DNA from 3 places in the Arthrobacter sp. FW306-05-C genome. Region 3 is predicted to be linked to each of the others. Evidence: predicted binding sites of a transcription regulator. Region 3 holds the regulator's gene; each other region holds the start of a gene.
The links. Region 3 encodes Rex, which represses fermentation and respiration genes when NADH is low (regulators of the CRP and FNR family bind a similar motif). Its sites were predicted from a motif close to CTTGTGAANNNNTTCACAAG; they were not measured.
Positions count from the first base shown of each region.

Region 1: a site for Rex is predicted at 8,027-8,046, ahead of araB (ribulokinase). Genes of this name have one in related genera too.
Region 2: a site for Rex is predicted at 7,351-7,370, ahead of LFT44_RS02830 (queuosine precursor transporter). Genes of this name have one in related genera too.

Region 1 covers NZ_CP084556.1:757,107-767,407, reverse strand. The annotation lists gene LFT44_RS03620 (APC family permease) at 1-1,364, shown strand, start outside; gene LFT44_RS03615 (AMIN-like domain-containing (lipo)protein) at 1,436-1,981, opposite strand; gene LFT44_RS03610 (DUF4193 domain-containing protein) at 2,158-2,460, opposite strand; gene LFT44_RS03605 (hypothetical protein) at 2,553-2,756, opposite strand; gene LFT44_RS03600 (LacI family DNA-binding transcriptional regulator) at 2,834-3,832, opposite strand; gene araA (L-arabinose isomerase) at 3,839-5,359, opposite strand; gene LFT44_RS03590 (L-ribulose-5-phosphate 4-epimerase) at 5,388-6,116, opposite strand; gene araB (ribulokinase) at 6,113-7,885, opposite strand; gene chvE (multiple monosaccharide ABC transporter substrate-binding protein) at 8,152-9,282, shown strand; gene mmsA (multiple monosaccharide ABC transporter ATP-binding protein) at 9,391-10,301, shown strand, end outside.
Region 2 covers NZ_CP084556.1:570,334-580,634, forward strand. The annotation lists gene LFT44_RS02795 (sensor histidine kinase) at 1-437, opposite strand, end outside; gene LFT44_RS02800 (response regulator transcription factor) at 434-1,105, opposite strand; gene LFT44_RS02805 (MFS transporter) at 1,345-2,736, shown strand; gene LFT44_RS02810 (pyruvate dehydrogenase) at 2,924-4,672, shown strand; gene LFT44_RS02815 (hydroxymethylpyrimidine/phosphomethylpyrimidine kinase) at 4,783-5,640, opposite strand; gene LFT44_RS02820 (TIGR01777 family oxidoreductase) at 5,743-6,654, opposite strand; gene LFT44_RS02825 (TetR/AcrR family transcriptional regulator) at 6,681-7,337, opposite strand; gene LFT44_RS02830 (queuosine precursor transporter) at 7,534-8,295, shown strand; gene LFT44_RS02835 (hypothetical protein) at 8,417-9,352, opposite strand; gene LFT44_RS02840 (dienelactone hydrolase family protein) at 9,508-10,266, opposite strand.
Region 3 covers NZ_CP084556.1:3,546,395-3,556,695, reverse strand. The annotation lists gene LFT44_RS16565 (glycoside-pentoside-hexuronide (GPH):cation symporter) at 1-1,221, shown strand, start outside; gene LFT44_RS16560 (3-deoxy-7-phosphoheptulonate synthase) at 1,456-2,577, shown strand; gene LFT44_RS16555 (helix-turn-helix domain-containing protein) at 2,732-2,944, shown strand; gene LFT44_RS16550 (30S ribosomal protein bS22) at 3,096-3,194, shown strand; gene LFT44_RS16545 (HAD family hydrolase) at 3,263-4,081, opposite strand; gene LFT44_RS16540 (glutaredoxin family protein) at 4,160-4,414, shown strand; gene LFT44_RS16535 (redox-sensing transcriptional repressor Rex) at 4,426-5,130, shown strand; gene LFT44_RS16530 (Yip1 family protein) at 5,205-5,987, opposite strand; gene LFT44_RS16525 (YceI family protein) at 6,191-6,739, opposite strand; gene LFT44_RS16520 (histidine phosphatase family protein) at 6,943-7,623, shown strand; gene LFT44_RS16515 (TlpA family protein disulfide reductase) at 7,677-8,237, shown strand; gene LFT44_RS16510 (cytochrome c biogenesis CcdA family protein) at 8,253-9,008, shown strand; gene resB (cytochrome c biogenesis protein ResB) at 9,008-10,301, shown strand, end outside.

The DNA of each region.
Region 1 (10,301 bases), 1.7 Mb from region 3:
GCCTCCAGCTGCCAGTCATCTTCCTGATCGGGTTCATCCCCATGATCCTGGTTTCGCTCTCCTACCGGGAACTCAACGCCGATTCCCCGGACAGCGGCACCACCTTCACCTGGGTGACCAAGGCCTTCGGGCCATGGATCGGGTGGATGGGCGGCTGGGGCCTGCTGGCGGCCAACATCATCGTGCTGTCCAACCTCGCCGGCGTCGCCGTCGACTTCTTCTACCTTTTCCTGTCCCAGCTCACCGGCTCCCCCGAGCTCGCAGACCTGGCGGACAACAAAGCCCTGAACGTGCTCACCTGCTTCGTCTTCGTGGCGCTGGCCGTCTGGGTCAGCTACCGCGGGATGCACACCACCAAGCTGGTGCAGTACAGCCTGGTGGGCTTCCAACTGCTGGTCCTGGGCCTGTTCGTGGGCTTGGCCTTTGCCAACTGGTCCACCTCTGAAACGGCCATCCCGTTCAGCTGGGACTGGTTCGACGTGACCAAGATCGAGACCTTCGGCCAGGTTGCCGCGGGCATCTCCCTGTCGATCTTCGTCTACTGGGGCTGGGACGTCTGCCTCACCGTCAACGAGGAGACGGCCAACGGTAAGAAGACCGCCGGCGTGGCAGGAACGCTGACGGCTGTCATCGTCCTTGCCATCTACCTCCTGGTCAGCATCGCCACCATGATGTTCGCAGGCGTTGGCGATACCGGCAACGGCCTGAACAACGCCGAGAACCACGAGAACATCTTCACCGCACTGGCCTCCCCCATCATGGGTCCCTTCGCCATCCTGATGTCCCTCGCCGTACTCTCCAGCTCCGCTGCATCCCTGCAGTCCACGTTCATGTCACCGTCCCGGAGCCTGCTGGCCATGGCGCACTACGGTGCGCTGCCGGAGCCCTTCAGCCGGATCAGCAGGAAGTTCGCGACGCCGGGCTTCGCCACCATCGCGGCCGGCATCATCTCCGCGGGCTTCTACGCCGTGATGCACGTGGTCAGCGAGAACGTCCTGAACGACACCATCCTGGCCCTGGGCCTGATGATCTGCTTCTACTACGGCCTCACAGCGCTTGCCTGCACCTGGTACTTCCGCCACAGCCTGTTCAACAGCGCACGCCACTTCCTGTTCCGGCTGGTGTGCCCGGTGGTGGGCGGCGTGGGCCTGTTCGTGGTGTTCTTCCAGACCGCCGTGGACAGCCTGGCCCCGGAATTCGGCAGCGGTTCGGAGGTCTTCGGCGTGGGCTTGGTGTTCATCCTGGGCATCGGCATCCTGGCCCTGGGCGGCGTCGTCATGCTGGTCATGTCCCGCACCCACCCCGGCTTCTTCCGCGGTGAAACCCTGAAGCGCGATACTCCCGCCCTCGTGGTTCCGGAGTAAGGACAGCGCAGAAAAGGTGCCGTGCCCCGTCAGGGGCGCGGCACCTTTTTGGTTTTACGACGACGGATCGGTCACCAATAGTGCGCCACGTCGATCACCACGCGGGAGCCGGAACCCGGACCGTCAAGGGTGAAGACCCGGAACGGAAGGCGGGCGCGGACGCCCAGGCCCAGGCTGGTGTACCCTTCGAAGCTTCCTGCAGAGACGACCTGGCGGAAGGTCTGGTAGCCGGAAACGTTGCTGAGTTCGTTCCTGTCCGCGGGGTTGTAGGTGGCGTTGCCGTTCTCGTCGTAGGAGGGCGCCTTGATGCTGATGTGCAGGCGCGCACCACCCCGCACCGGAATGGGAAGCCCCGAGCCCTCCTGCTCAATCCGCGGCACGTACTGAACGGTGTAGGCGACGGCAGGGCCGTTGAGGTCAACCACCAGCCGGTCGAAGCAGTAGTGCCGCCCCGTGCGGACATTGGTGACGGATGCGGTACCGGTGTCCTGCCCGGATTTCGCCAGCGAGCCCCAGGTGAGCCCGCAGTAGGGAGCCGCCGAGGCAGGTCCCTGGACTACGATTCCCAGCCCTACAGCCAGCATGAGGGCTGCGAGCCAGATGAAGAACTTTTTCATTGCTGTGCCATCCAGGATTCAAAGCCATTGGATGCTTCCAGCGTAGGAGTGTTCCTCCCCGGAGACGAGGGGTCATTTTGATAACGACGGCGGCCGGAGATCGACGGCTCGAAAAAGAAGCACGCAGGACAAGAAAGCACCGGCCACCCCAGGGGCGGCCGGTGCAGGAAAAAGTCTTAGCCTTCGCAGTCGCGGCAGTACTTCAGGCCGTTCTTTTCACGTGCAACCTGTGACCGGTGGCGGACCAGGAAGCACGACGAGCAGGTGAACTCGTCGGACTGCTCGGGAACCACAATAACGGTCAGTTCCTCGTTGGACAGGTCGGCGCCGGGCAGGTCAATACCTTCAGCGGTGTCGTTTTCGTCAACATCGATAACCGCCGTCTGCGCGTTGCCGCTCCGTGACGCCTGGAGGGCCTCGAGAGAGTCAGCGGGCGACTCTTCTTCCTGCTTGCGTGGAGCATCGTAATCGGTAGCCATAGCGTGTTCACTTTCGTTGCTGCGCAGCGCCATTTCAGGCACCTCAGTGAAGCAGTTTAGGGCATTACAACGCTAGTGGCGCAATAGTGTGCTCAACCAGACATAGCGCTGGTTTCGGCCCCTGCTGCCGCATGCTCGGAGCGGGCGTGATCCGCTCCCGCGGACACCCCGCTCAGTGCCGGCAGCCAGCCCCAGCGGGTGGCTTCAGCCATAGCGCCTGTGGCCTGGGACTCGGATTCATACGTGAACGTGTCCAGCAGCCAGTCGCGGAGCCGGATAAGCAGGGTTGCCGTCATGCCTGCCAACGTACGCAGCGATTGTTGTGGCCACGTTTCGTGTGGGTCTCCCCCGGATTAAATCGGCTGCCGGAAGCTCAGGAGGGCGGAGCGGTGCTGCTGCGCAGGACGAGTTCGGGCTCCACCACCAGGGTCTGCGGCCCGTCCATACCGTCCAGTGCCTTGAGCATCATGTCCATGCACCGCCGGCCCAGTTCTTCGAAGTCCTGCCGGACCACCGTCAGCGGCGGGCTGAAATAGCCGGCTTCGGGCTGGTCGTCGAAGCCCACCACGGATATGTCCTCCGGTACCTTGATACCCGCCTCATTCAAGGCACGCAGGACCCCCAGCGCCATCTGGTCGTTGCCCACAAACAGCGCAGTGGCACGTCGGGTGGCTGCCACTTGCCGGCCAATGGCATAACCGCTCCCGGCGCTCCAGTCCCCCTCGATCATGAGATCGGCCTCGAGACCGGCCGCGTCCAGGGTGCACCGCCAGCCGTCCGCGCGCGCCACCGCATCAATCCAGTCCTGGGGCCCGGCCACGTGTCCGATGCGGACATGGCCCTGTCCGATGAGGTGCCGCACGGCCAGTTCGACCCCCCGGCGCTGGTCCACCTTGACCCCGCCAACAGCGTCGTTTCCTGTGGTCCCCACGGCCACCACAGGCACTCCAAGGGGCAGTTCCGCGAGGGCGGCGGGCATCTCAAGGTGCGGAACAATCACCACGATGCCTTCCACCGACTGGTCCAGGAAGTGCCGGACGGCAGCCAGGATCGCATCACGGTTGACCTCCCGCAGGGCAGCGACGCTGACGAAGTACCCGGCGTCCCGTGCGGCGCGTTCCACCCCCAGCAAAGTGTTGGCAGGCCCGTACTGCGAGAGTTCGCTGGCCAGCACCCCGATGGTCTGCGAGCGCCGGGTGACCAGGCTCCGGGCAGCGGAGTTGCGGCGGTAGCCCAGCTGGGCAATCGCCGCCTCCACCCTCTCACGGGTCCCCGCGCTCACATTCGGGTGGCAGTTGACTACCCGGGATACTGTCTGGTGCGAGACGCCGGCCAGCTCCGCCACGTCCTCAAGCCTCGGCCGCCGCACCATGCGTGGTCAGATCCCCCCGGCCAGCTTGTAGTAGGCGGCGTTCCAGTTCAGGTCTTTCTTGAACTGGCGGATGGTGGTGCCTTCGTCGATGGTGAGCAGTTCGGTCCTGGCGATTTCCGCGAAGTCCTCGAACACATCCATCCCCACCTGGGTGGAGAGGACGGTGTGGTGCGCGGCGCCGGCGGTGAGCCAGGCGGCGGCGGAGGTGGCGAAGTCCGGCTTGGGCTGCCACAGGGCACGGGCCACGGGCAGGTTGGGCAGCGGCTGGTCAAGGGGAACGACGTCGACGGCGTTGGCCACCAGGCGGAATCGGTCCCGCATGTCCGACAGGGCGACGACGACGCCCGGGGAGGCGTCAGCGTCGAACACCAGGCGAACGGGGTCTTCCTTGCCGCCGATGCCCAGCGGGTGGATTTCCAGGCGCGGCGTCTGCGCGGTCAGGGAGGGGCAGACCTCCAGCATGTGGGCGCCCAGGATCTTCTCGGATCCCGGTTCCAGGTGGTAGGTGTAGTCCTCCATCAGGGAGGCCCCGCCGGGCAGGCCGGCACCCATCACCTTGGCAGCGCGCACCAGGATGGCGGTCTTCCAGTCACCCTCGGCGCCGAAGCCGTAGCCGGCGGCCATGAGCCGCTGCACCGCCAGTCCGGGCAGCTGGCGGAGGGCTCCCAGGTCCTCGAAGGACGTGGTGAATGCCGCGGACCCGTTGCCCTCCAGGAAGCTGCGCAATCCCAGTTCAATCCGGGCGCCGTACCGCAGCGATTCGTGCCGGGCCGCGCCTGCGCGGAGCTCCGGCACCACGTCATAAAGGTCCTCGTATTCCGCCACCAGGGCGTCGACGTCGGACTCTGCAGCGCCGTGCACGGCGTCGGCGAGTTCGTTCACGGACCAGGTGTTGACCGCGACGCCGAACCGCAGCTCGGCCTCCGTCTTGTCGCCCTCGGTGACGGCCACGTTGCGCATGTTGTCCCCGAAGCGGGTCAGCCGCAGGGTCCGGACGGCAGCCCAGCCGGCGGCGGCGCGCTGCCAGGAACCGACCTGGCGGGCGACCTCGGGGTTGGAGACGTGCCCGACGACCGTCTTCCGGGCAATGCCCAGGCGTGACTGGATGTAGCCGAACTCGCGGTCGCCATGCGCGGCCTGGTTCAGGTTCATGAAGTCGAAGTCGATGTCCGCCCAGGGCAGGTCGCGGTTGGCCTGCGTGTGCAGGTGCAGCAGTGGCTTGCGCAGCAGGTCCAGGCCCTGGATCCACATTTTGGCGGGGCTGAAGGTGTGCATCCAGGCAGTCACGCCGATCACGGAATCATCCGAGTTCGCCTCCAGCGCGGTGCGGCGGATGGCGTCCGAATCGGTGAGGACCGGCTTCCACACGATCCGCACCGGCACCGCGGAGGATGCGTTGAGCTGGTTGGCAATCTCCTGTGACTGGGCAGCTACCTGCTTGAGGACCTCCTCGCCGTAGAGGTGCTGGCTGCCGGTGAGGAACCAGACCTCGTAGCCGTCGAGGGAGGTGTTTGCTGCGGTGCTCATGGATTCTCCTGGAAAGTCGGTTCTTGGCCTACTGGCCGTACACGTTCTGGTAGCGGGCGTAGAGGGAGTCGATGTGGTCCTGCTTGATGGGCAGCGGTTCACCGAGTTGCCGGGAAATATGCACGGTCCGCGCAACTTCCTCGCACATGACGGCGGCCTTCACGGCGGACCGGGCATCCTTGCCGATGGTGAACGGGCCGTGGTTCTGCATCAGGACCGCGGGCGAGTTGCAGTTCTTCAGCGTCTCCACGATGCCCTGGCCGATCGAGTCATCGCCGATCAGCGCGAACGGTCCCACCGGAATCTCGCCGCCGAACTCGTCACCCATCATGGTCAGCACGCACGGGATGGCTTCTCCCCTGGCGGCCCAGGCGGTGGCGTAGGTGGAGTGGGTGTGCACCACCCCGCCCACCTCGGGCATGTGCCGGTACACATAGGCATGGGCGGCCGTGTCCGAGGACGGCGACAGCGGCGGGTTGCCCCAATCCACGGTCCCGCCACCACCGACGTTGGTGCCCCGAACCGGGGTGCCGTGCAGGTCGGTCACAATCATCTGCTCCGGGGTCAGCTCCTGGTAGGAGACGCCGGAGGGCTTGATGACCATGAGGTCTGTTCCCGGTACACGGGCCGAAACGTTGCCTGCGGTCCACACCACCAGTTCATACCTGGTGAGCTCGGCGTGCAGGGCGCAGACTTCCTCCCGGATCCGGGCGATGGTTTGCAGGATCGCCGGAGTTACCCCGGTACCGGCGGTCATGCGGACACCTCCACAGCGGTAGCCGACAGGTTGCCAGTCCCCGGCAGCCCAGTCCGGGCCGCCTTGCGCTGGATGGCCTTAAGCCGGTGCATGACGTCATTGCTGCCGCGGCCGAAGTAGTCGTGCAGCGTTCTGTACTCCTGAAACAGTTCGTCGTACGCGGCCACGTTTTCCGGTATCGGGGTGTAGACCTCCCCAGGTTCGGCGCCCATGGCGGCGGCAGCTTCGCGGATGTCCGCGTACTGTCCCGCCGCGACGGCGGCGTGGATGGCCGAGCCCAGCGCCGGGCCCTGCCCGGAGCCGATGGTGGACAGCTGCAGGCCGGTGGCGTCCGCGTAGATCTGCATCAGGAGTTTGTTTTTGAGCAGGCCGCCGGCCACGATGAATTCCTTGACCGGGACACCGGCATCGCGGAAGGCGTCCACGATGGTGCGGGTTCCGAAAGCCGTGGCTTCGAGCAGCGCGCGGTACGTGTCTTCCGGCCTGGTAGCCAGCGTCTGGCCCACCACGATCCCGGAGAGCTCATGATCCACCAGGACCGAACGGTTGCCCGAGTGCCAGTCGAGGGCGATCAGGCCATGCTCCCCGATGGCCTGCCGCGAGGCGAGTTCGGTGAGGTACTCGTGGATGCCCAGGCCCGCATCCTTGGCAGCCTGGTGGTATTCGGGCGGGACGCCGTACTTGGTGAACCAGCCAAAGATGTCCCCCACGCCGGACTGGCCGGCCTCATAGCCCCACAGGCCGGGCACGATGCCGCCGTCCACTGCCCCGCACATGCCGGGCACCTCCCGGAGTTCGGTGCCGTTCATGACATGGCAGGTGGAGGTGCCCATGATGGCCACCAGCTGGCCGGAGTCCACGGCCTTGGCAGCCGGGGCCGTGACATGTGCGTCAACGTTTCCCACGGCCACGGCGATGCCCTCCGGCAGTCCGGTCCAGGCAGCAGCCTCCGCGGTGAGCGTGCCGGCAGCGTCCCCCAGCCGCCCGATGGTGTGCTCCAGCTTGGAGCTGACAAAGTCCTTGAAGTCCGGGTTCAGGGCCGCCAGGAAGTCCTCGGACGGATACCGGCCATCCTGGTAGATGCCCTTGTAGCCGGCGGTGCAGGCGTTGCGGACGTAGCGCCCGCAGAGCTGCCAGACGATCCAGTCGGCCGCCTCTACCCAGTGGTCCATGGCGGCGTATGCTTCCGGGTCCTCTTCCAGCAGTTGCAGGCCCTTGGCGAACTCCCATTCGGAGGAGATCAGTCCCCCGTAGCGTGGAAGCCAGTCCTCGCCCCGGTCGGCAGCGAGCCGGTTGATCCGGTCAGCCTGCCCCTGCGCTGCGTGGTGGCGCCAGAGCTTCACATAGGCGTGCGGCCGGTTGGCGAAGCCGGGCAGTTCGTTCAGGGGGGTGCCGTCAGCCTTGACCGGCACCATGGTGCAGGCGGTGAAGTCTGTGGCGATGCCGACGACGGCGGCAGGGTCGATCCCCGCGTCCGCCACTGCGGCGGGGACGGCCTTGCGCAGGACTTCCCGGTAGTCGTTGGGCACCTGGAGTGCCCATTCGCCGGGAAGCCTTGCGGGACGTCCGCCGGATTCGGCGCCCGCTGTGTCTTCGGGCAGGGAATCGGTGACCACCGCGTGCGGGTACTCGTGGACGGCGCTGCCGAGTTCCCTGCCGTCGCGGACCCGCACCACCACGGCACGGCCCGAAAGGGTCCCGTAGTCCACCCCGATGACGTAGTGGTCTTGGCGGGAGTCGGAGCTGGAAGTGAACAACGTTTCTGGCATGGGTGGCCTCCGTCCGGGAGGCGGGAGGCCTCATTACCGGGTTTGTAGGGGTCGGGGTCGAGCTAGGTGCTGCAGCAAGTGTGAACGCTAACAAGAAGGAAGTCAATGGAACCGAAAAAGTTGCGAAATTTCGATGGCTTGCTCTTGTTAGCGTTCACAAAGCGGTCTATATTGAACCGACACATCAACAATGTGGCCAGGACCAGGAAGCGTCGGTGCTGCCTGTCCAACAACACTTCGCGGCAATGCTGCCGCGGAAGGAGAAAATGGTGAGAATCAAAAAACTCATGGGCGCGGTGGCCCTTGTCCTCGCCCTGACGGTGGGCGCCACCGGCTGTGGCTCCCGGGGCGGAGCCGCCACCGAATCCGGCAGTGCCGCCAAGCCCGGCGATTCACTGGTCGGGATCTCGATGCCCACCCAGACCTCCGAACGGTGGATTGCCGATGGCGCCAACGTGGAGAAGTCGCTGAAGGACCTCGGCTACAAGACAGACCTTCAGTTCGCCAATGACGACATCCCCACGCAGGTGTCTCAGATCGAAAACATGCTGACCAAGGGCGCCAAGGCCCTGATCATCGCCGCGATTGACGGCACCACCCTGACCGACGTCCTGGCCAAGGCCAAGGACCAGAACGTCAAGGTCATCGCGTACGACCGCCTGATCAACGGCACCCCGAACGTGGACTACTACACCACGTTCGACAACTACACCGTGGGCGTGCAGCAGGCCACCTCACTGCTGACGGGCCTGGGCCTCCTGGACGCCAGCGGCAAGAAGGTTGACGGCAAGGGGCCGTTCAACATCGAGCTTTTCGCCGGCAGCCCCGACGACAACAACGCCAACTTCTTCTGGAGCGGCGCCATGGACACCCTGAAGCCGTACATGGACGCCGGCACCCTGAAGGTCCCCAGCGGCCAGACCAAGTTTGAGCAGGCCGCGATCCTTCGCTGGCAGGCACCGGTGGCGCAGAAGCGCATGGAGGACATCATCACCTCCGCCTACAGCTCGGGCACCAAGCTGAACGGCGTCCTCTCCCCGTACGACGGCCTGTCCATCGGCATCCTCTCTGCCCTCACCAGCACCGGCGGCTACGCCAAGGGCAGCCTGCCCGTGGTCACCGGCCAGGACGCCGAAAAGGGTTCCGTCAAGTCCATCATCGCCGGCGAGCAGTACTCCACCATCTTCAAGGACACCCGCCAGCTCGGCGCGCAGGCCGTCAAGATGGTCGACTCCGTCCTCAAGGGCCAGGAGCCGGAAACCAACGACACCAAGACCTACAACAACAAGGTCAAGGTTGTCCCGGCGTTCCTGCTGAAGTCCGTGATCATCACCAAGGACAACTACAAGAAGGAACTGATCGACTCGGGTTACTACACCGACGCCGACGTCAAGTAGTCAGCGTCAGGGGGCTGTGGCCTGGGTATCCGTCCCGGGCCACAGCCCCACCCGCAGCCTCCTGCAGCAGCAGGAAGGCAAGCTCCGAACAGTCAGTGGGAATTGACGATGAACACACCCATTCTTCAAATGCGAGGAATCACCAAGACGTTCCCCGGCGTGAAAGCGCTGCAGGACGTCACCCTCGATGTGAACCGTGGCGAGGTCCACGCCATCTGCGGGGAAAACGGAGCCGGAAAGTCAACGCTCATGAAAGTGTTGTCCGGCGTCTATCCACACAACACCTTTGAGGGGGAAATCCTCTTCGAAAACGAGCCCTGCCACTTTTCCAGCATCTCGGACAGCGAAAAGCGCGGAATCGTCATCATCCACCAGGAACTGGCCCTCAGCCCGTACCTGTCCATTGCCGAGAACATCTACCTTGGCAATGAACAAGCCACCAACGGGTGGGTGGACTGGCGCAAGACCAACCTGGAGGCAGCAAAGCTGCTGGCCCGCGTCGGCCTCGACGAAAACCCTGTCACCCCCGTGCAGCACATCAGCGTGGGCAAGCAGCAACTCGTGGAAATCGCCAAGGCGCTGTCCAAGGAAGTGAAGCTGCTCATCCTGGACGAGCCCACTGCCGCCCTTAACGACGAGGATTCCGGCCACCTGCTGGACCTGATCCTCCACCTGAAGGGCCAGGGCGTCACCAGCATCATCATCAGCCACAAGCTCAATGAGATCCGCAAGGTGGCTGACGCCGTCACCATCATCCGGGACGGCAAGACCATTGAGACGCTTCGGCTGGACGAAGGTCAGATCACGCAGGAACGGATCATCCGCGGCATGGTGGGCCGGGACCTGGAGAGCCTGTACCCGGACCGCGAGCCGCACATCGGCGATGAGGTCCTGCGGATCGAGGACTGGTCCGTGCGCCATCCCCAGGACCACACGCGCATGGTGGTCAACAACGCCAACCTGTACGTCCGGAAGGGCGAAGTGGTAGGACTGGCCGGGCTCATGGGCGCTGGGCGCAC
Region 2 (10,301 bases), 1.5 Mb from region 3:
ACGTCCAGGACCACGGCGCCCAGGACTTGGCTGGCACTGCCGAAGGGCCGGAAGATGACGCGGGAGCCGGAGGCGAAGGGTTCAAGCGGTTCCAGGGACGTGCCGCTCACGTTCAGCCGGGCAAGGGACAAGGCGTTCTGCACGTCCGCCCGGTCGGCGGACAGGCCCCCGGAGGCCAGGGTCGCCGCCTGCACCCGGACCACAATGCCCTCGCCGTAAAGCCCGGAGTACGTGTCCATTTCCCGCTGCAGCCGCACAGTGTCTCCGTCGCCCGCCGCATCGAAGGCCACCTGCGCCAGCCGGTTCAGCGAGGCCGCCCGGTTGATCTGCAGCTCCTGGGTCAACTCACGGGATGCCGACGTGAGGATGGTGCCCGAAATGAGGAAGACCACCACCAGGCAGAGCACGCTGAGCACACCCAGGACCCGCAGCCTCATGCGCCGGCCGCCTCCACCCGGTAGCCCACGCCGCGAACGTTGATGATGAAGCCGGGCTTCTGCAGTTTGGCCCGCAGCCCTGTGAGGTGGACGTCCAGGGACCGGGATGATGCCAGGAAGGCATCGCCCCACAGTGCGTCCAGGATTTGTTCGCGGGTGACCACCGAACCGGCGTGCCGTGCCAGCAGGGCCAGGAGTTCGAATTCCGTGGCGGTGAGGGGCAGGGGCAGCCCGCCCTTGGAAGCCGCGTGCCGGTTGAAGTCGATGGCGAGGTCGTCCAGCACGATGATGTCTTCCTGCGGGGTGCCGCCCGCGCGCCCCGCCCGCCGGGTCACCGCCTCGATCCGGGCCAGCAGTTCCACCAGCTTGACCGGCTTGACCAGATAGTCGTCCGCGCCGGAACGGAGCCCGAGCACCACGCTGCGTTCGTCGTCGCGGGCAGTCAGGATCAGGATGGGCACATCGGTGACCTGCCGGAGCTTGCGCAGGACCTCCAGTCCGTCCATGTCCGGCAGGCCCAGGTCCAGGAGAATCACCTGGAAGTTCCGGTGCGACAGCAGTGCGTCCGCGCCCCGGGCGAGCCGCTGCGGGTGGTGCCCGGCGCTTTCGACGGCGGCGGTAAGGGCGCCGGCCATGGCGTCGTCGTCCTCGACGATCAGCACGTCCATAGCCATTTTCCTTGCTGTTTGTGCAGTGTCCGGTTCATCCCCCGCCTTTGGAGATTACCGCCTAAGGAACGGTTATGCCCGACGGCGGCCGGCAGGCAGGGCGGGAAGGCGGGCCAGGCAAAACCTAAGGAAGTGTTAGGAAATGCCCTGCCACGTTGGCTGTGCGGTGGATCACCCATACCGTTGATGAGGCCCTCCGGCGTTGGAGGACGCACGTCACCACAAGGAGGAACTCACCGATGAGCACCCAACAAACCGCGCCCGTATCGGAGGCCGCCCAGACCCGGCGGGCCGTGGGCAACATCCTGAAGGGGTCCGCCGGCAACCTTGTGGAATGGTACGACCTCTACGTCTACACGGTCTTCGCAGCCTACTTCCAAGCGCACTTCTTCAATTCCAAGGATGAACTCCAGGCGGGCCTCGAAGCGATGGCCGTCTTCTCGACGTCGTTCCTCATGCGGCCCATCGGCGCCTGGTTCTTCGGGCGGTACGCGGACCGCCACGGCCGGAAGGCTGCACTGACGCTCAGTGTCACCCTGATGTCCGCGGGCTCCTTCGCCATCGCCGTGCTGCCCACCCAGGACGTCATCGGCCTGTGGGCCATGATCCTGCTGGTGATCATCCGTGTGATCCAGGGCTTCTCCGTGGGCGGTGAGTACGGCACCAGCGCCACCTACATGTCCGAGGCTGCCACCACCAAGCGCCGCGGGTTCTTCTCCAGCTTCCAATACGTCACGCTGGTGGGCGGCCAGATGCTGGCCCTGCTGGTCCTGGTAATCCTGCAGAACGTCATGCCCAAGGGCGACCTGAACGAGTGGGGCTGGCGCATTCCGTTCGCCATCGGCGGCGTCGCGGCCCTCGTCGTGCTGTGGCTGCGCCGCTCCATGGAAGAGACGGTTTCCGCCGAACAGATCAACGCCGCCAAGGCCCCCGCGAAGCCGGGCCAGGCGCAGCCGGGCACCATGAAGCTGCTTTTCACCGGCTACTGGAAGCCGCTGCTGGTCTGCATCGGCATCACCCTGGGCGGCACCGTGGCGTTCTACACCTACACCAACTTCATCCTGAAGTTCATGAACGATACGTCCGGCATCGCCAAGACCGACACCTCCGTGATCAACTTCTGGGCCCTGTTCATCTTCATGCTGCTCCAGCCCGTCTACGGCATCATCTCAGACAAGGTGGGCCGCAAACCCCTGCTGCTTTGGTTCGGCATCACCGGCGTGCTGTTCACCTGGCCGCTGCTGTCCACCCTGGCCGGCACCAAGGATCCGTTCACCGCGTTCCTGCTCATGATGGGCGGCCTGGTGATCGTGGGCGGCTACACCTCCATCAACGCCCTGGTGAAGGCGGAGCTCTTCCCGGCCTCCATCCGCGCCCTGGGCGTGGGCCTGGGCTACGCGATCGCCAACTCGCTGTTCGGCGGCACCGTGCCGCTGATCGGCGCGGCCTTCCAGAAGGCGGAGCGGGAGGACCTGTTCTTCACCTACGTCACGGTGGCCATCGCCATCTCGCTGGTGGTTTACATCTTCGCGCTGAAGAACAAGAAGACAACGCACCTGGACGACGAGCAGGGCCACGCCTGGGAACAGGCACCCCAAGGCGGCAAGGACAAGGACGCCCTCGGCGTTTAGTCCGGAAGGCACCCAAGGGTGCCCGTCTCCCAAGGAGGCGTACGACGGCGGCTGCCCGGCCGCCGTCGTACGCCTCCTTTTGTTTCGGCTTGCTGCTGCTGAATACCTGTTCCGAAGTGCCCGCTGAGGTGGGCGGACTATATTGGGCCATGTCAGAACACCACCACAATCGCGGGAGTCTGCACCTATGGCCAAGGAACTTGCCACCCAACTCATCGAACAACTCCAGGCTGCCGGTGTGCAGCGGATTTACGGGATCGTGGGTGACAGCCTCAACCCGATCGTGGACGCCGTCCGCCAGACGGGAGGCTCCGCGAAGGGCGGCATCGACTGGATCCACGTCCGGCATGAGGAGGCCGCCGCCCTCGCCGCTGCCGCCGAAGCACAGCTCACCGGCAGGCTGGCCGTGTGTGCGGGTTCCTGCGGCCCCGGAAACCTGCACCTGATCAATGGCCTCTACGACGCCAACCGTTCCGGTGCCCCCGTGCTGGCCATCGCCTCGCACATCCCCAGCAAGCAGATCGGCAGCAGCTTCTTCCAGGAGACCCACCCGGACCGGCTTTTTAACGAGTGCTCGGTCTACTCCGAACTGGTCAGCACTGCCGAGCAGGCGCCGCGGGTGATGCACAGCGCCATCCAGCACGCGCTGGGTCTGGGCGGAGTCGCCGTCGTGACCCTTCCCGGTGACATCGCGGGCCTGGAAGCAGTAGGCCCGACTCCCGCGCCGGCCACCTTCCGGCCGGCAACCCTGGTCCCGGACCCCGCCAGCGTGCAGGCGCTCGCGGACGCCATCAACGACGCCGGCAAGGTGGCCATCTTTGCCGGGGCGGGCGTGGAGGGCGCGCACAGTGAGCTGATGGCGCTCGCCGAGCTGGCCAAAGCACCGGTGGGGCACTCGCTGCGCGGCAAGGATTTTGTCCAGTACGACAATCCGTTCGACATCGGCATGACGGGCCTCCTTGGCTACGGGGCGGCGGCAGAGGGCATCGAGGACGCAGACCTGCTGATCCTCCTGGGCACGGACTTCCCGTACGACCAGTTCCTGCCGGACACCCGCACCGCACAGGTGGACCGGGCGGCGCAGCGGCTGGGCCGGCGGACCGACGTCGATATTGCCGTGCACGGCGACGTGCTCCCCACGCTTCGCGCGCTGATCCCGCTGGTGAAGGCCAAGAAGAGCCGCCGGTTCCTTGACCAGATGCTCAAGAAGCATGACCGGCTGATGAACAAGGCCGTGGGCGCCTACACGCGCAAGGTGGAGAAGAAGCAGCCCATCCATCCCGAGTACGCGGCGTCGTTGCTGGACCAGGTGGCCGCCGAGGATGCCATCTTCACCGCGGACACCGGCATGTGCAACGTCTGGACTGCACGCTACATCAACCCGCTGGGCACCCGACGGCTGATAGGTTCCTTCCTGCACGGCTCCATGGCTAACGCCCTCCCGCACGCCATCGGCGCGCAGCTGGCGTACCCGGGGCGCCAGGTCATTTCGGTGTCCGGCGACGGAGGCCTGTCCATGCTGCTGGGCGAACTCATCACCGCCGCCGCCTACAAGCTGCCGGTCAATGTGGTGGTGTTCAACAACTCCACCCTGGGCATGGTGAAACTGGAGATGCTGGTGGACGGGCTGCCCGACTTTGGCGTGGATGTGCCGGACGCCAACTATGCGGCCGTGGCACAGGCGCTGGGTTTCCACTCCGTCCGGGTTACCGATCCAGGCCAGATCGAGGCGGCCTACCGGGAGGCGTTTGCGCACCCCGGCCCGTCGCTGGTGGAGCTCATCACCGACCCCAACGCGCTGTCCATTCCGCCGAAGATCTCCGGATCGCAGGTGATCGGGTTCGCCACCGCCATGTCCAAGGTGGTCCTCAACCGCGGCGCCGGCGAGGCCGTCAGCATGGCCCGCAGCAACCTCCGGAACATTCCCCGGCGTTAACCTCCTTTCCACACGCCATCACGCAGCGCCCTTAGAGCCGGAACGCCCCTGCACTGATTGCAGGGGCGTTCCAGGTTTTCGTGCGAAAGCTGATGGCGCGTTTTGTGGAGCTAGCGGGCGCCGCCCTGCCACAGGGCATCGAAGGGGGCGCCGGAGGCAACCCGGTTGCGGATGCCGGCGGTCACGAACTCCTTGGCGGTCCGGGCTGCCTCCAGCGGGCTGGCGCCCTTGGCAAGCTCGGCCGTGACGGCGGCGGCCAGCGAGCAACCGGCGCCGGACACGGCCACCTCGCCCACCTTCGGCGCGCTGAGGACTTCGAGGGTTTCGCCGTCGTAGAACACGTCCACGGCGTCCGGGCCTTCCAGCCGCACCCCGCCCTTGGCCAGCACGGCCGCTCCGCTGAGCTCGTGGATGCGGACGGCAGCGGCCTTGAGGGATTCAACGTCGGTGATCTCCAGGCCGGAGAGCGATTCCGCCTCGAAGTGGTTGGGCGTGACGAAGGTGGCAAGCGGCAGGATCTGCGCTTTCAGGGCCTGGTCCGTGTCCAGCGCGTGACCGGGCTCCTGGCCCTTGCAGATCAGCACCGGGTCCAGGACAACATTGGCAAAGCTGTTCTCCTGCAGCGCATTGGCCACCGTGCTGATGGTGGCCGGGCTGCCCAGCATGCCGATCTTCACCGTGTCCAAAGCCGAAGGGGCGCCCGACGCCGGACCGTAGGCCGCCGTCGTCGCCTCCAGCTGGTCGGCAATCACCTGCTGGTCCACCGGCACGAAGCGGTGGTTCCAGCTGTCCTTCGGGTCGAAGGACACGATGCAGGTGAGGTTGGCGATGCCGAAGACACCCAGCTCCTGGAAGGTCTTCAGGTCAGCCTGGGCGCCGGCGCCGCCGGTGGCCTCGGAGCCTGCGATGGTGAGGACGACGGCGGGGGCGTCCGCGGACAGCGTTGCGTCAGGGGATACGGAAGTCATGCCCCCATCCTGCCACCCGGCGTCGGACGCTATCCATGTAGGGGCGTAGAGCGGCTGTGATGAGCGAGTGTTCAGCGGTCCAAGCGGTTCATTATTTGACCGTCAGGCTGTCCCCTTGGCGATCTGCAGGAGCGCCCTGCCCAGCTCCGGCTGGCTGTAGGCAAATCCGGCGTCAAGAAGTTTCTGCGGCTGGACCCAGCGGCTTTTCAGGACCAGTTCGGTCTCCGTGTAAATCAGGACGGCGCCCGCCCGGAGGAGCCAGGCAGGGGTGGGCAGCCCGAAACGCGCGCCATAGGCCCGGCGCACCAGGCGCATCATTTCCTGGTTAGTGACGACGTCCGGTGAGGCTATATTGACGGGCCCGGTGATGTCGGTCCGTGCGTGCAGGAAGAGGATGCTGCGGTACAGGTCCTCCACGTGGACCCAGCTGAACTTCTGCCGGCCGTCGCCCATATGCCCGCCCAGGCCCAGTCGCGCGAGGTTGGCGAATGGCCTCAGTGCACCGCCGCCCCGGCCCAGCACGATGGCGATCCTCAGCGGGATCTTCCGGGTTCCCGGAGTGTCCGCTGCGGTGAGGGCCGCTTCCCAGGCCCTTGCGACGTCCACGGAGAAGCCGGAACCAAGGTCGCCGCCGGCCTCGGACTGGGGACGGTCGCGTGCATCCCGGTAGATGGTGCCGGTGCTGGCATTCAGCCAGGTGGGCGGCGGGACCTGGCATTGCGCGATGGCCCGCCCCAGTGCCCGGGTGGTGGCCACCCGCGAGTCCAGAATGATTTTCTTGTTCCGCTGGTTGTAGCGGCACGAGACAGAGCGTCCGGCGAGGTTCACCACCAAGTCGGCGCCGTTGAGCACCCGGGCCATGCCGGCGTCGTCATCCCATGCGGCTGTGGAACCACCTGCTCCGTTGCGTCCTATGGTCCGCACCGTCCAGCCGTTCTCGCGGAAACGCCTGCAAAGATAGGTGCCAATGAAGCCGGAGGCGCCGGCCACTACGACTGTCTTTGCACTGTTCATCTCTTCCCCCAATGTTCGCTTCTGTCCTAGTCGCGGATGCTGCCGCTCAAGTCGAGGACGTCGTCAAGCACCTTGCTGACACCCGGAATGCGGGCCAGTGAGAGGCCGCGGGCAATGAGCGGCGCTGCGCCGTCCACCAGCTTCCGGGTCCGCCGCTGGCCTTCCGAGGAGTCGTAGACCCAAAAGAGGGTGATCCCCATGTAGCAAAGCCACAGCAGTTCAGGCAGCTCGGCCCGCAGCTTCTTCGGTACGGCGGGGCTGGACCCGTCCACCGTGCGCCTGAAGATATCCAGCGCTGCCTCCCGCGCGGGCGTTGAGTCCGCCGAGAAGGGGTTCACCGGCGATGTGGGCCGGATGGCGGTGGCCACGAAGTCCGCGCCGAAAGCATGGTAGGGCGCCATGACGTCCAGGCCCGCGTGCAGAGTGGTTTTCAGGCGGTCCGCGAACCCGGCGGCGGCGTCCAGCAATTCGGCTGCCCGCGCGGCGTGTTCGGCCTGCACTTGGAGGTACAACTCGTGGACCAGATCATCCTTGGACGAGAAGTAGTAGTAGGCATTGCCAACGGAAACGCCCGCCTCTGCAGCGATGGCCCGCATGGTGGTCTTCTCGAAGCCGATCTCGCGGAACATGCGCAGTGCGGTGTCCGCCACCCGCTGCCTGGTGTGTTCGCCCTTGGCTGCCACCGGCGCCTCCAAATTCCTGAACGTGTTCAAAAACAGTGTGCCACAAGTAGTTGAACATGTTCAAACGTCCACGGGAATTGGTCTGCCTGCGCCAAGGAGCGATCCCGTTCAAGGCGATGCGAGAATTGCCCGAGTGCTAATACAACCGGCGGTCCACAGCTGGTCGCCGGCCAACCACTCCCGAACGGACACCGTCATGTCTTCTTCTTCCGGCCACAGTGCCATGCCCGATGCCGCCCTCCCGCGGCCGGCCCACCAAGGTGCCAGCTTCGCCGCCATCGGTTCGCCCTACTTTGGGATCATGCTGGCGACCATGGCCGTGGTGTTGATCCTCTCCAACATAGGAGCATCCAAGGGCGTCGCCTTCGGCCCCATCGTCACCGACGGTGGCTTTTTCCTCTTCCCCCTCGCATACATCCTGGGCGACGTCATCAGTGAGGTCTATGGCTTCAAGGTGGCCCGCAAGGCCATTCTCACGACCTTTGCGATGTCCGTCTTCGCCTCGCTCTGCTACTGGGTGGTCATTGCGCTGCCCGGCTTCGACGACGAGTACGGAGCCGCGAAGCAGTCCGCCTTGGAAGGCGCCCTGGGCCCTGTGCCGCAGATCGTCCTCGCCTCGCTGCTCGCCTTCCTGGCCGGGCAGACGATTAACTCCTGGATCCTGGTGCGCATGAAGGCACGCACCGGTGAGAAGTCCCTGTGGGCCAGGCTCATGGGCTCCTCCGGCGCTGGGGAATTCGTGGACACGCTGATCTTCTGCAGCATCGCCGCGTCCGTCATCGGCATCACTGACTTCGGCAGCTTCGTGAACTACGTGCTTGTGGGGTTCGTGTACAAGACTTTGGTTGAGTTCCTTTTCGTCCCCGTTACCTCGCTGGCCATCAACTGGGTCAAGAGGCGCGAACCCAGTTACGGCCTCGCAACCCCGCCCGCGGCAGCGGTGACGAACGCCGCGTAGCTGCCGCCCGGCGTCGTGCGTTCCGGCTGTCTGGTTCCGGGACGCCGGAACGGTGCGGGATCGCCGGAAGGAACCGGCGACCTGGTCCCGTTCCGGCGATTTTGGCCCTGGGGCGGCCGGGCTACCGTTGGAGTGCGGCTAGGACACGGGCTTTGAACTCCTGTTCGCGGAAGAGGTCGGCCCATTTCACGCGCAGGAAGGTCCAGCCGTTCTCGGTGAGTGCATTCTCCCGCTGCCGTTCCTGGAACAGCACCTCGGGCGTCGGCTTGTAATCGAAGTACTTGGTTTTCCCGTCGAATTCGAGGGCCACCTTCTTTTCCTTCCAGGCGAAATCCAGGCGGTACTGGCCTGCCCCCGTGGCTACGGGGACTTGGGGCTCCGGCAGCGGAAGCTTCAGCCGTGTCAGGAGTTCGCGGGTGAGCGTCTCACCGGCTGACTCCGACCGTGGTTCTGCTTGGGTGAGTGCGAGCCGGAGGGTACGGATCCCGCGGCGTCCCTGCAGGCCGTCAGCCATGCTTTCCATCAGCGCTTTGTCTGCACCGAGCCGGAGGGCGTGGTCCATCAGCACGAGCGCCTGGCGGTAGGTCAGCATCATGGCGCAATCCACTGCCGTCCGCTCAAGCGAGGTCACCCGGAGGCCGCCGCGAATCACCACCTCCGCCTCGGTCCAGGGCCGGGTATGGCCGCAGACATCCTTACCGAGCCGCTCGCTTGAGGGGTTTCCTGGCAGTAGAAGGTGGATCAGGTTATCGACATCCCATAGATACAAACCGTGCAGCCGGGCCGCCGATGTGTGGCTGTACACATAGCCGCCCCGTGAGGTGGTCAGCGTCCCATGGGCATGGGCGTGAATCAACTGCCTGCTGCGAACAGGCCGCGACTGCTTATCCCAGAGCTCGGCGCGGATGTAGCAGCCGTGGCGAAGGCGGACAAGCTTCCGGTTGAGCACCAGGGTCTTGATGGCCCGTCCGTTGAGGCCCTCCTCGTGCAGTTGCCCCGTTCGCCACAGGTTGCCGGTGCTCGGAAGTGCAAGGAGGCGGACTGGCTGTGGTGTCATCCCCACAGGATCCTGCCGCTGCGGCACCGCCGGAAGGCGCCGCCGTCGTTATGTGTAAAACGTCCTGCGGCGCGGGCTCGCCGGAACCCGTCGAACTCGCCGCAACGTTCCGGCGATCCGGCAGCTTTCCGGCGAGTTCGACGGCGGGCGCCGGCCTAGCCCTTCAGCGCACCGTCCAGCAGCGCCCGCAGTTCCGTGAAGTGCCGCTCGGTGGCTTCCGGGTGGAAGGCCGAGGTGTCCGCCATGGTGTAGCCGTGCGGGGCGCCCTCGTAGATTTCATTGGACGCCTCCAGACCCGCTTTCTTGAGCGTTTCACCCAGCTGCGCGACGGCCTCCGGGGCCATGCTCCGGTCGTGGTCCGCATGGCCGAAGACGAACCGGGCCCTTGCGTCCTTGAGCCCCAGGTGCGGGCTGTCCGGCTCGTCGGTGACGAGGCCGCCCGCGTGGAAGCCGCCGCACGCTGCCACCTGGTTGGGGTGGGAGGTGGCAGTGCGGACGGCGAGCCGGGCCCCCATGCAGTAGCCGGTGGTTCCGATGGGGCCGGGTGCAACGCCGTCGAGCTCCCGGAGCGCGGAAACCCAGGCGTCGATGTCCGGCAGCGCCTTGTCCGAGGTCAGCCGGCCCACCCTGGGGAAGGCGGCCTTGCCGGCTGCCTCCCGGCCTTCCTGGCTGGTCATGTTCCCGGCGGGGGCCAGCTCCCCAGCCGTTCCTTCCCGGTAGAAAACGTTGGGTGCCAGCACCACGTAGCCCCAGTCGGCGATGCGCTGGGCCATCTCCTGGATTCGGGGACGCAGGCCGAAGGCATCCATGTAGAAGATGACGCCCGGGAAAGGGCCGGTTCCGTTGGTCGGGCGGGCTACCAAGGCCTCGGCGGCACCGTCAGCGGCAGGGATTTCGATGGATTCGATAGGCATGGGGCCACCCTACCGGAGGCACCCGGAAGCGGCTC
Region 3 (10,301 bases):
GATGTGGCCGGGATCGGCGCGGCGGCTGCCGGCACCCTGCTGGTAGTCGCGCGGGTGTTCAATGCCTTCACGGACATCGCCGCGGGCAGGATCGTTGACCGCTTCCACAGCCCCCGGTGGGGAAAGTTCCGCCCTTTCCTGATCTTCGGGTTCATACCACTGGTGCTGGGCGTAGCCGTGTTCCACGTGCCCGACGTCGAGCCATCACTGAAACTCCTCTACGCCTACTGCACCTATTTCCTGGTCTGCCTTGCCTACAGCCTGGTGAACGTCCCGTACGGCTGCCTGGTGGGGGCCATGACCCAGGACCCCCGCGACCGGGCCAGGCTTGCCGGGGCGCGGACCATCGGCGGTCTCTCCGTGGGGGCGACGCTGGGGTTCTTCGTGGCACCGCTCCTGGGCGTGGGAGGGGACGTCCAGCAGATCTTCACCGTGATGACCCTGGTCTTCGCGGTTCTGGGTTCCGGGCTCTATGTGTTCACCGGGATCGCCTGCCGGGAACGAGTGGCCGGCAGCGTCCCCAAAATCACCTGGCGCCAGACCATCGAAGCACTCAGGGTCAATTCGCCGCTGGTGGTCCTGTGCCTTGCCTCCGTGCTGCTGGTGACGGGCAACTCCGCCACCGTGGCCGCCCAGTTCTACTACCTGCGCGATGTCCTGTCCCGCCTGGACCTCTTTCCCCTGATGGCCCTAACACAGGTGGTCATCACCCTGGCACTCGCCGTGCTGATGCCCCGTCCGGTGGCCAAATGGGGCAAGAAGGCGGTGTTCACCGTCGGCTGCCTGCTCGGCGGCGCAGGCGGACTGGTGGTTTTCCTGGTGCCGGTGGAAGCACCCTGGGCGGCGGTGGCCGGGATGGTCCTGGCCCAGCTTTCAGCCGCAACGATCAGCATCCTCACGTGGGCACTAATCGCGGACACCGTGGAATACGGCGAATGGAAGACCGGCGTCAGGGTCCAGGGCATCAACTACGCCCTCCTGGCTGCCACCCGGAAGCTGGGCATGGGTTTCGGCGGAGGATTGGTGGCCTTCGCGCTCGCGTGGGGCGGCTACTCCTCGTCAGTCCAGGAGCAGGCGGCCCCGGCCCTTACCGCCATCCGCGCCGCTGCCGGACTGTTGCCCGCCGCCCTGGTGCTGGCCGCCGTCGTCATCATGTCCTGGTACCGCCTCACTGACCAAAAGCACGCCGAACTGGTGGCGGGCCTTCAGGAATCGCGATGAAGGGAATGTGACGCACTGATTTTGCGGCTGCGTGCACCCGGGTTTATGGTCTCTTCCATGACTAACCGTTGGTATGCGTATTTTTCGTTGGCTCTGGAGGGGCCCGCGTCTAACTGACACGCATCCAGCATTCCTTCAGAGCCAACAGGGCAGAGATCATTCTCTGCCCTTCGCCGTTTCTCCGGCGGGTTCTGAAATCCGGGCCCGCTTCCCATCTGGAACAGGACCCCGAACATGAGCACCGCAACAGCAGCAGCCCCCGCCACCGAGACCAAGTCCACCTCGAACCTGCGCGTCAGCGAATTCACCCCGCTGCCCACCCCCTCCGAACTCCTCGCCGAACTGCCGCTGGACGCCCGGGCCGCTGCCGTCGTCGAACGCGGACGGGACGAGGTGCGCGCCATCATGGACGGCGTGGACGACCGCCTGCTGGTCATTGTTGGCCCCTGTTCTATCCATGACCCCAAGGCGGGGCTGGAGTACGCCCGCCGGCTGGTCAGCCAGGCCGAAAAGCACAAGGAAGACCTGCTGATCGTCATGCGGACCTACTTCGAAAAGCCGCGCACCACCGTGGGTTGGAAGGGCCTGATTAACGATCCACGGCTGGATGGCAGCCACGACATGGTTACCGGCCTCCGCACGGCCCGGCAGTTCCTGCAGCAGGTCACTGCGCTGGGCCTTCCCACCGCCACCGAATTCCTGGAACCGATCAGCCCGCAGTACATGGCCGACCTCATCTCGTGGGGTGCCATCGGTGCCCGCACCACCGAAAGCCAGATCCACCGGCAGCTTGCCTCCGGATTGTCCATGCCCATCGGCTTCAAGAACGGGACCGACGGCGGCCTGCAGGTGGCCATCGACGCCTGCGGGGCAGCGGCGGCGGCCCAGGCGTTCCTGGGGATCGACGGCGAGGGCCGGGCCGCGCTGGTGGCAACGGCCGGAAACCCCGACACCCACGTCATCCTCCGCGGCGGCCGCAAGGGGCCCAACTACTCAGCGGCCGACGTCGAACGCGCCTCCAACGAACTGGGGGGCAAGGGACTGAATCCCCGCCTTATCGTCGACGCCAGCCACGCCAACAGCGGCAAGAGCCACCACCGGCAGGCCGAGGTGGCATTGGAGATCGGCGCCCAGTTGGAAGACGGCGGGACCGCAGCGCGCGCGGTGGCCGGCGTCATGCTGGAAAGCTTCCTGGTGGGCGGGGCGCAGAACCTGGACGTCGCGGACCATGCAGCAGGGCGCGCTGAACTGGTCTACGGCCAAAGCGTCACGGATGCCTGTATGGACTGGGATGTCTCCGCGTCTGTCCTGGAGCAGCTGGCGGCATCGGCACGGAAGCGCCGGGGGTCGAATTAGGGGATGAAATAGGGGGCCCGCCACTTTCACATCTGCCACAGGAACATCTAGAGTATCTACTTAGGTGGTTGGTGGATGGCTCAGCATCGGAACACCGCATTGGCACGTACCTGGGGTCACTGTTGTCCATCCGTCAGCAAAGGAAAATAGGGAAATGTCGGCAGAACAGAACTTCTCCAACGCGAAGTTCCTGACCGTGGCTGAAGTGGCCGAGGTCATGCGCGTCTCCAAAATGACTGTCTACCGGCTGGTGCACTCGGGCGAAATGCCGGCAGTGCGCTTCGGCCGCTCCTACCGGGTCCCCGAAAACGCCGTTGAACAGTACCTTAAGGGTGCTGTCGTGGACGGTCACACCGAGACGGCCTGAGGCAGCCTGTCCTGAGCCGCTCCCAATAGGCGGTACCCTGTTAAGGAACGTTTTACGTCATTGTAAGAATCTGTCAGTTGTTCAGTTCGTAGCTATGTCCGCGGACCTTCTCCATCAGACAGGTACTGCATCTAGTTTGTAAGGAACTTTCGTGGGTTCAGTTATTAAGAAGCGTCGCAAGCGTATGGCCAAGAAGAAGCACCGCAAGTTGCTTCGCAAGACCCGTCACCAGCGCCGCAACAAGAAGTAGAAATACTTCCAACAGCGTGCAAATGCCCGTCGCCTTCCGAGGCGGCGGGCATTTTGTTTGTTACCGGGCTACGCCCGCGGGCCGCGCATCCGGGCGAAGCCCTTCCAGAGGCCGTAAATCGCACCGCCAAAAGTGGCTGCCTTGAGGCCGAACGTGGCAGCGCGGCGGCCGGCGCGGAAGTCGTAGACCGGCCAGTTCCGGTCCCGCGCGTGGCGGCGCAGCTTGGCGTCCGGGTTGATGGCCACGGGGTGCCCCACCAGCGACAGCAGCGGGACGTCGTTGTAGGAGTCGCTGTAGGCCCAGCAGCGCTTGAGCTCCAGGCCCTCCTCGTCGGCGATGGCCTGGACGGCTACGGCCTTCGCCGAGCCGTGCAGGATGTCTCCCACCAGGCGGCCGGTGTACATGCCGTCCGACACTTCGCCCACCGTCCCCAGGGCTCCGGTCAGTCCCAGGCGGGTGGAGATCACGGTGGCCACCTCAATGGGCGTGGCCGTTACCAGCCAGACGCGGCGGCCCACCCTGAGGTGCTGCTCCGCCAGTGCCTTGGCGCCCGGCCAGATCCGCGAGGCGATCATCTCGTCGTAGACTTCTTCACCCAGGGCCTTGATGTCGTCAACGGTGATCCCGGCGGCCAGCGTCAGGGCCGAATCCCGCACGGCATGGACGTCATCGATGTTCTCCCCGCGGGCCACGAACTTGAACTGCTTCCATGCGAAGCCGGCGGCCTGGGCCAGGGTAAAGGCTCCGCGCTGGTGCATCTTGCGTGCCACATGGAAGAGGCTGGCTCCGCGCATCAAGGTGTTGTCCACGTCGAAAAACGCCGCTTCGCCCGGCTGCGGCTCGGCAACCGGGCGCGTGACTACGGCGACGTATTTCTCCTCGGGCATGGTGTTGAGTCTAGTCAATCCGCTGGCCTGCCGCCGTCGGCGTCACCGGCAGTACGCGAACGGCGATACCGTTAAGCCATGGCTACACCCCGCGTCGTCCTGGTCACCAAAGCTGACTGCCACCTTTGCGAAGACGCGCGCGACGCCGTCAGCCGGGTCACTGCCTCATTGGGCCTTACCTGGAGCGAAGAGTTGGTGGACAACCAGCCCGAGCTGCGGGAGCGCTACGCCGAGGAAATCCCGGTGGTGCTGGTGGACGGCGTACAGCGCGACTTCTGGAAAATCGACGAAACCCGGCTGGAACGCGTGCTGCAGCGCGCCATGGCCCAGTAGGGGGAGTGCCGGTGACCTCCCTGGATTCCACGCCGCAGCCGCTTCCCGACCTTCCAGCTGCGACGGGCACGCCGCCCAAGCAGATACCGCCCGCAGCCGTAGCCCGGCTGACCCTCTACCTCCGCGCCCTGAACACCCTGCTGGCTGAGGGCGTGGAGCGCGTCTCCTCCGAATCGCTGGCTGAAGCCTCAGGGGTCAGTTCCTCAACCCTGCGCAAGGACCTGTCCTATGTGGGATCGTACGGAACCAGGGGTGTTGGCTACGAGGTGCAGTACCTCAGCCGTCATATCGCGGCAGCGCTTGGACTGACGCACGACTGGAAAGTGGCTATCGTCGGTGCCGGCAACCTCGGCAAGGCGCTGGCGCGGTACGGCGGCTTCGAGTCCCGCGGGTTCGACGTCGTGGCCATTTTCGACGCCGACCAGATGGTGGTGGGCAGCGAGGTGGGATGGCTGCGGGTCAGCGACGTCGCGGACCTCGAAACAGTCCTGCACCGCACCGGGGCCAACATGGTGGTGCTGGCGCTGCCGGCCGCCGTGGCCCAGGACGTCTGCGACCGGGTGGTGGCGGCGGGCGTCCACAGCGTCCTGAGCTTCGCCCCGGTGATGCTGCAGGTTCCCGACGGCGTCAACCTCCGCAAGGTGGACATGGCCACCGAACTCCAGATCCTGGCCTACCACGCGCAGCGGGCCCAGACACCCGGACAGACAGCCTAGCGCTGGCTTAACGCAGGCGGCCCGGGACGCATTGCTGCGTCCCGGGCCGCCTGTTTGCCAGCAGACGTGCTGGGTTACCGCCCGTAAGGGTTGCCGAACCCACCCGAGTATGGGTTGGCGAAGGGCTGCTGCTTCCGGAAGTACGGGGCAGCTGCAGGCAGGTAAAGCAGCACGATGGCTACGATGCCCAGGACGGTTCCAAGCGTTCCGAGGGAGGGGACCCCGAACAGGCCGAAAATGGACAGCGCTGCAAAGACTGTTCCCAGGATGCGGGCCCAGTTCTTGCCTTTGCGGATGAAGAAGGCCACCAGCAGGTAGAGCGCGGCGCCGATGATGGCAAAGACCACCAGCGTGCCGGCGATGACGCTCTTGATGCTGTCGTAGCTGATGTCTGTTCCGCTCGACTGCATCTGCTGTTCAAAGAGCTGCCGGAACTGGGGGTCGTCCAGCTGGGTGAGGCCCAGGAGCATGCCGATGACGAAAATGGCGGCCGACGCAATCAGCAGCCAGAAGGAGATGTTCACCAGCTGGGGGATGCCGTTGCTTCCGGCGGGCTGCGGCTGCTCCGAGGGGTACTGGCCGTAAGGGGACTTTCCATACGGCGACTGGCCGAACTGGGACTGGCCGTAGCCGGGAGCCTGCGACCCATACTGCGGTGCATTCTGGCCGTACTGGGGTGCATTTTGGCCGTACTGCGGTGCTGCCGGCGGCTGCGAGCCGTACTGCGGAGCGTTTTGGCCGTACTGCGGAGCGTTCTGGCCGTAGCGCGGCTGGGCTCCGGACTGGTCGTTGCCGGATTGTCCGGGGCTGGTTCGCGGGTCTTCGGACCCGGGAGGCGGGACGGGAGGAGTACTCATGGGCGTTCCTTCTGCAGGGTCGGGATCCAGTTAGGCTGCCGGGAATCGGTCCTCAGCCTTCCCCCCAGCATGGCTTAAGTCCACCGTACCCCCGGCGGGCGGCGTTGTGGATCATTCGGGAGGTGTTGATGCACCGCGTTTGCAGGTTAAACACGGCACCCCGGCCATGCCGTGCAGGCGGGCCGGGGTGCCGTGAAGGGGAATTAGGCTGCGGGAGCGATGAAGGCGAGTTCCAGGTTGATGGCAACCTTGTCGCTGACCAGCACGCCGCCGGTTTCCAGGACGGCGTTCCAGGTCAGGCCGAAGTCCTTGCGGCTGATGGTGGTCTCGGCGGAGACGCCGGCGCGGGTGTTGCCGAACGGGTCCACGGCCACGCCGTTGAACTCGGTTTCCAAGGTGACGGGACGGGTAACACCCTTGATGGTCAGGTCGCCGGTGAGTTCGTAGCTGTTGCCCTTGGCCACGAGGCCGTTGGAGACGAAGGAGATCTCGGGGAACTTCTCCACGTCGAAGAAATCCCCGCCCTTGACGTGGCCGTCGCGGTTGGCGTCGCCGGAGTCAAAGCTGGCGGTCTTGATGGTGGCGTTGATCTTGGAATCGACCACGTCCTCGGCCAGGTCCAGGGTGGCGGCGGCTTCGGTGAACTGGCCGCGGACCTTGCTGATGCCGGCGTGGCGGACGGTGAAGCCAATCTCGCTGTGGGAGTTGTCCAGGGTCCAGGTGCCGGTGGTGACGTCTGCGGGAAGTGCCATGATGTTGCTCCTTGTATAGCTGTGTCTGTGGTGATCCTGCTGTTGAAGCTTCATAAGTTGAAGTCTCAACTAACTTGCTGCATCCAGTATAAACATGCATTTGCATGTTTTGTTCCCGGCTTCGGAACATTTCTTCAAAAACTTCAGTTCTACTGAACGTAGAAGATTTCGGATCGCGCGCCATCTTTGAGAAACTGGTAAACATGCCCCAAGCCACTGTCCATCTGCTCCGCCACGGCGAGGTCCATAATCCCGACGGCGTTCTCTATGGGCGGCTCCCGGATTTCCACCTTTCCGAGTTGGGGCAGGAGATGGCCCGGATGCTTGCGGAGCACTTCCGGCAGCGCGCCGAGCACGGGGCCCGCATCACCTACCTCGCCGCCTCTCCGCTCGAGCGTGCGCAGGAAACTGCACGGCCGACGTCGGAAGCCCTGCAGCTGCAGATCCACACAGACGAGCGGATCATCGAAGCGGAGAACTACTTCGAGGGCATGAAGGTCACCAAGGGTGAACTGCGCCGGCCACGGCACTGGCCGCACCTGGTCAACCCGCTGCGCCCGTCCTGGGGTGAGCCGTACAAGCAGCAGGCGGCCCGGGTGGCAGCGGCTGCGCAGGACGCGCGCCGGAAGGCGATTGAACTTGCGGCCGGCGATTTTGGCGCAGAAGGCCCTGAGGCCATCCTGGTCAGCCACCAGCTGCCCATCTGGGCCACCCGGCTGAGCGCGGAAGGGCGGCCTTTGTGGCACGATCCCCGCAAGCGCGAGTGCACCCTGACCTCCGTTACGTCCCTGGTCTTCGACGACGCCGGCTCGCTGTTGCGGGTTGAGTACAGCGAACCCGCAGCATCCCTTCTTCCCGGTGCCGCCAGCACCCCTGGAGCCTAGTAGTGAGCAACAGCAACCTTCCCTCGCGCCGCAGCCTGCTCGCTGCCGGCGGCATGGCGCTGACCGCGCTGACCCTTGGCCTGTCCGGCTGTGCCCAGGAGGATGCCCTGGCCAAGCAGGCCAAGGCGGGGGACAACAAGAACTACGTTGCCGGTGACGGCTCCGTGACCGAGTTCGCCGCCGCGGACCGCAAGGAAGCCGTGCAGATCCAGGGTGCCCTCTTCAACGGCACCGCCGTCACACCGGCCGACTTCCAGGGCAAGGTGAGCGTCCTGAACTTCTGGTTCGCAGCGTGCGCCCCCTGCCGCGTGGAAGCGCCGCTCCTTGAAGCCCTGCACCAGGAGTTCAAGGACCAGGGTGTCCAGTTCTTCGGCGTCAACCTCCGGGATGAGAAGCCAACGGCGGAGGCGTTCGAAAAGACCTTCAACCTGACCTACCCCAGCTTTGACGACAAGGACGGCGCCGTCCTGCTGTCCGTCTCCGGCCTGGTGCCGCCCGGCGCCGTGCCCACCACCCTGGTCCTGGACAAGCAGGGGCGGGTGGCCTCCCGCGTCCTCGGCGAAATCGAGAAGGGCACCCTAAAGGCCCTCATCACCGCCGCAGTGGCGGAATAGGAACAGGCCGGGACCGTGAACAGCCCCTTCGCCGAAGCCATCCTCAGCGGCTCCATCCTGCTGGCCATCCCGGTGGCACTGCTCGCCGGGCTGGTCTCCTTCCTTTCGCCCTGCGTCCTCCCGCTGGTACCCGGTTATCTGGGATACGTGACCGGCCTGAGCGGCGTGGACCTGGAAAAGCAAAAGCGGGGCCGCATGCTGGCAGGCATCGGATTGTTCGTCCTGGGCTTCTCGGTGATCTTCGTCCTGCTGGGCGGCGCGTTCGGCCAGCTGGGCACGCTCATCACCGGCAGCCAGAACGCCTGGATCACCCAGCTTCTGGGCATCCTGGTGATCATTATGGGCATCGTGTTCATGGGCGGCTTCAGCTGGCTCCAGCGGGACGCAAAAATCCATGCCAAGCCGCCCGCCGGTCTCTGGGGTGCCCCGCTGCTGGGCCTGACCTTCGGGCTGGGCTGGGCGCCGTGCATCGGCCCCACCTACTCGGCCGTGCAGCTGCTGAGCCTCTCCGGCGGGTCCTCAGCCGCCAAGGGCGCTTTCCTGGCATTCGTGTACAGCCTGGGGCTGGGCATTCCGTTCCTGCTAATCGCACTGGCCCTGCGCCGGGGGATGGGCGTGATGGCGTTCTTCCGCAAGCACCGCCTGGCCATCCAGCGGACCGGTGGCGGAATCCTGGTGGTCCTGGGGCTGCTGATGGCCACCGGCGTGTGGGGTGCCTGGGTGACCGGGCTGCAGTACTGGTTCCAAACCGACGTGAAGTTGCCGATCTGATGAGCGAGCGTGTGAAGGTAAAAAAGAAGCAATCCGCCCCTGTTGCCGAGGCGAAGGCCCAGGCCGCCCTCCCGGCGCTGGGACCCAGGGGCATGCTCCGGTGGGCCTGGACCCAGCTGACCAGCATGCGGACTGCACTGTTCCTCCTGCTGCTCCTCGCCGTCGCCGCCGTCCCCGGGTCGCTGTTCCCGCAGCGGCCCGCCAACCCGGCCACGGTGACCCAGTACATCAAGGACCATCCGGAGTACGGCAAGCTGCTGGACTCCCTGCAGCTCTACGACGTCTACTCCTCCGTATGGTTCTCCGCGATCTACCTGCTGCTGTTCATCTCGCTGATCGGCTGCGTGGTGCCGCGGGCCATCGCCCATTACAAGGCCATGCGCTCCCAGCCGCCGCGTACCCCGCAGCGCCTGTCCCGGCTGCCGGAATACGGCACGTTGGTGATTCCCTCGGGCGCCGGAATCCCGGCGTCGGACGCCATCAACGGTGCGGCTGGGTTGCTGCGGAAGCGCGGCTACCGGGTGGAGGTCAGGGATGCCGACGGCGCCCTTCCGTCTTTGGGTGCCGAGCGCGGCTTCATGAAGGAAGTGGGCAACCTGGTGTTCCACACCTCGCTCATCGGCGTGCTGGTGTCCGTGGCCGCCGGTGGCCTCTTCGGCTACAGCGGCCAGCGGATCCTGGTGGAGGGCGACACGTTCGTGAACACGCTGGTGGGCTACGACCAGTTCAACCCCGGCACCAACTTCCAGTCCAGCCAGCTGCAGCCGTACTCGCTCCAGTTGGACAAGTTCAACATCACCTTCGACCGCGAATCGAAGGGCAAGTTCGGCCAGCCCATCGACTTTGCCGCCACTGTCACCACCAAGGAGAATCCGGAGGCTCCGCCGAAGCAGGAAATCCTGAAGGTCAACGACCCCCTGAGCCTGGGCGGCACCAGCATCTACCTGACCGGCAACGGCTATGCGCCGGTGGTGACAGTCCGTGACGGGGCGGGCAACGTCGCCATGCAGGGCCCGGTGGTGGCCAAGCTGCAGGGCGAGAACTACTACTCCTCCGTGGTGATCAAGGTCCCCGACGCCAAGCCGGACCAGCTCGGGTTCGTGGGCTTCTTCCTCCCCACGGCGTTCGTCACGGACAAGAATATTTCGTTCAGCGCCGATCCCGAGCTGTTCAACCCGCAGCTGACCCTGAACTCGTACTACGGCGACCTTGGCTTGAACACGGGTGCGCCGCAAAACGTCTTCGAGCTGGATGTCAAGAACCTGACGCCACTGAACGCCAGGAACCTGGCGG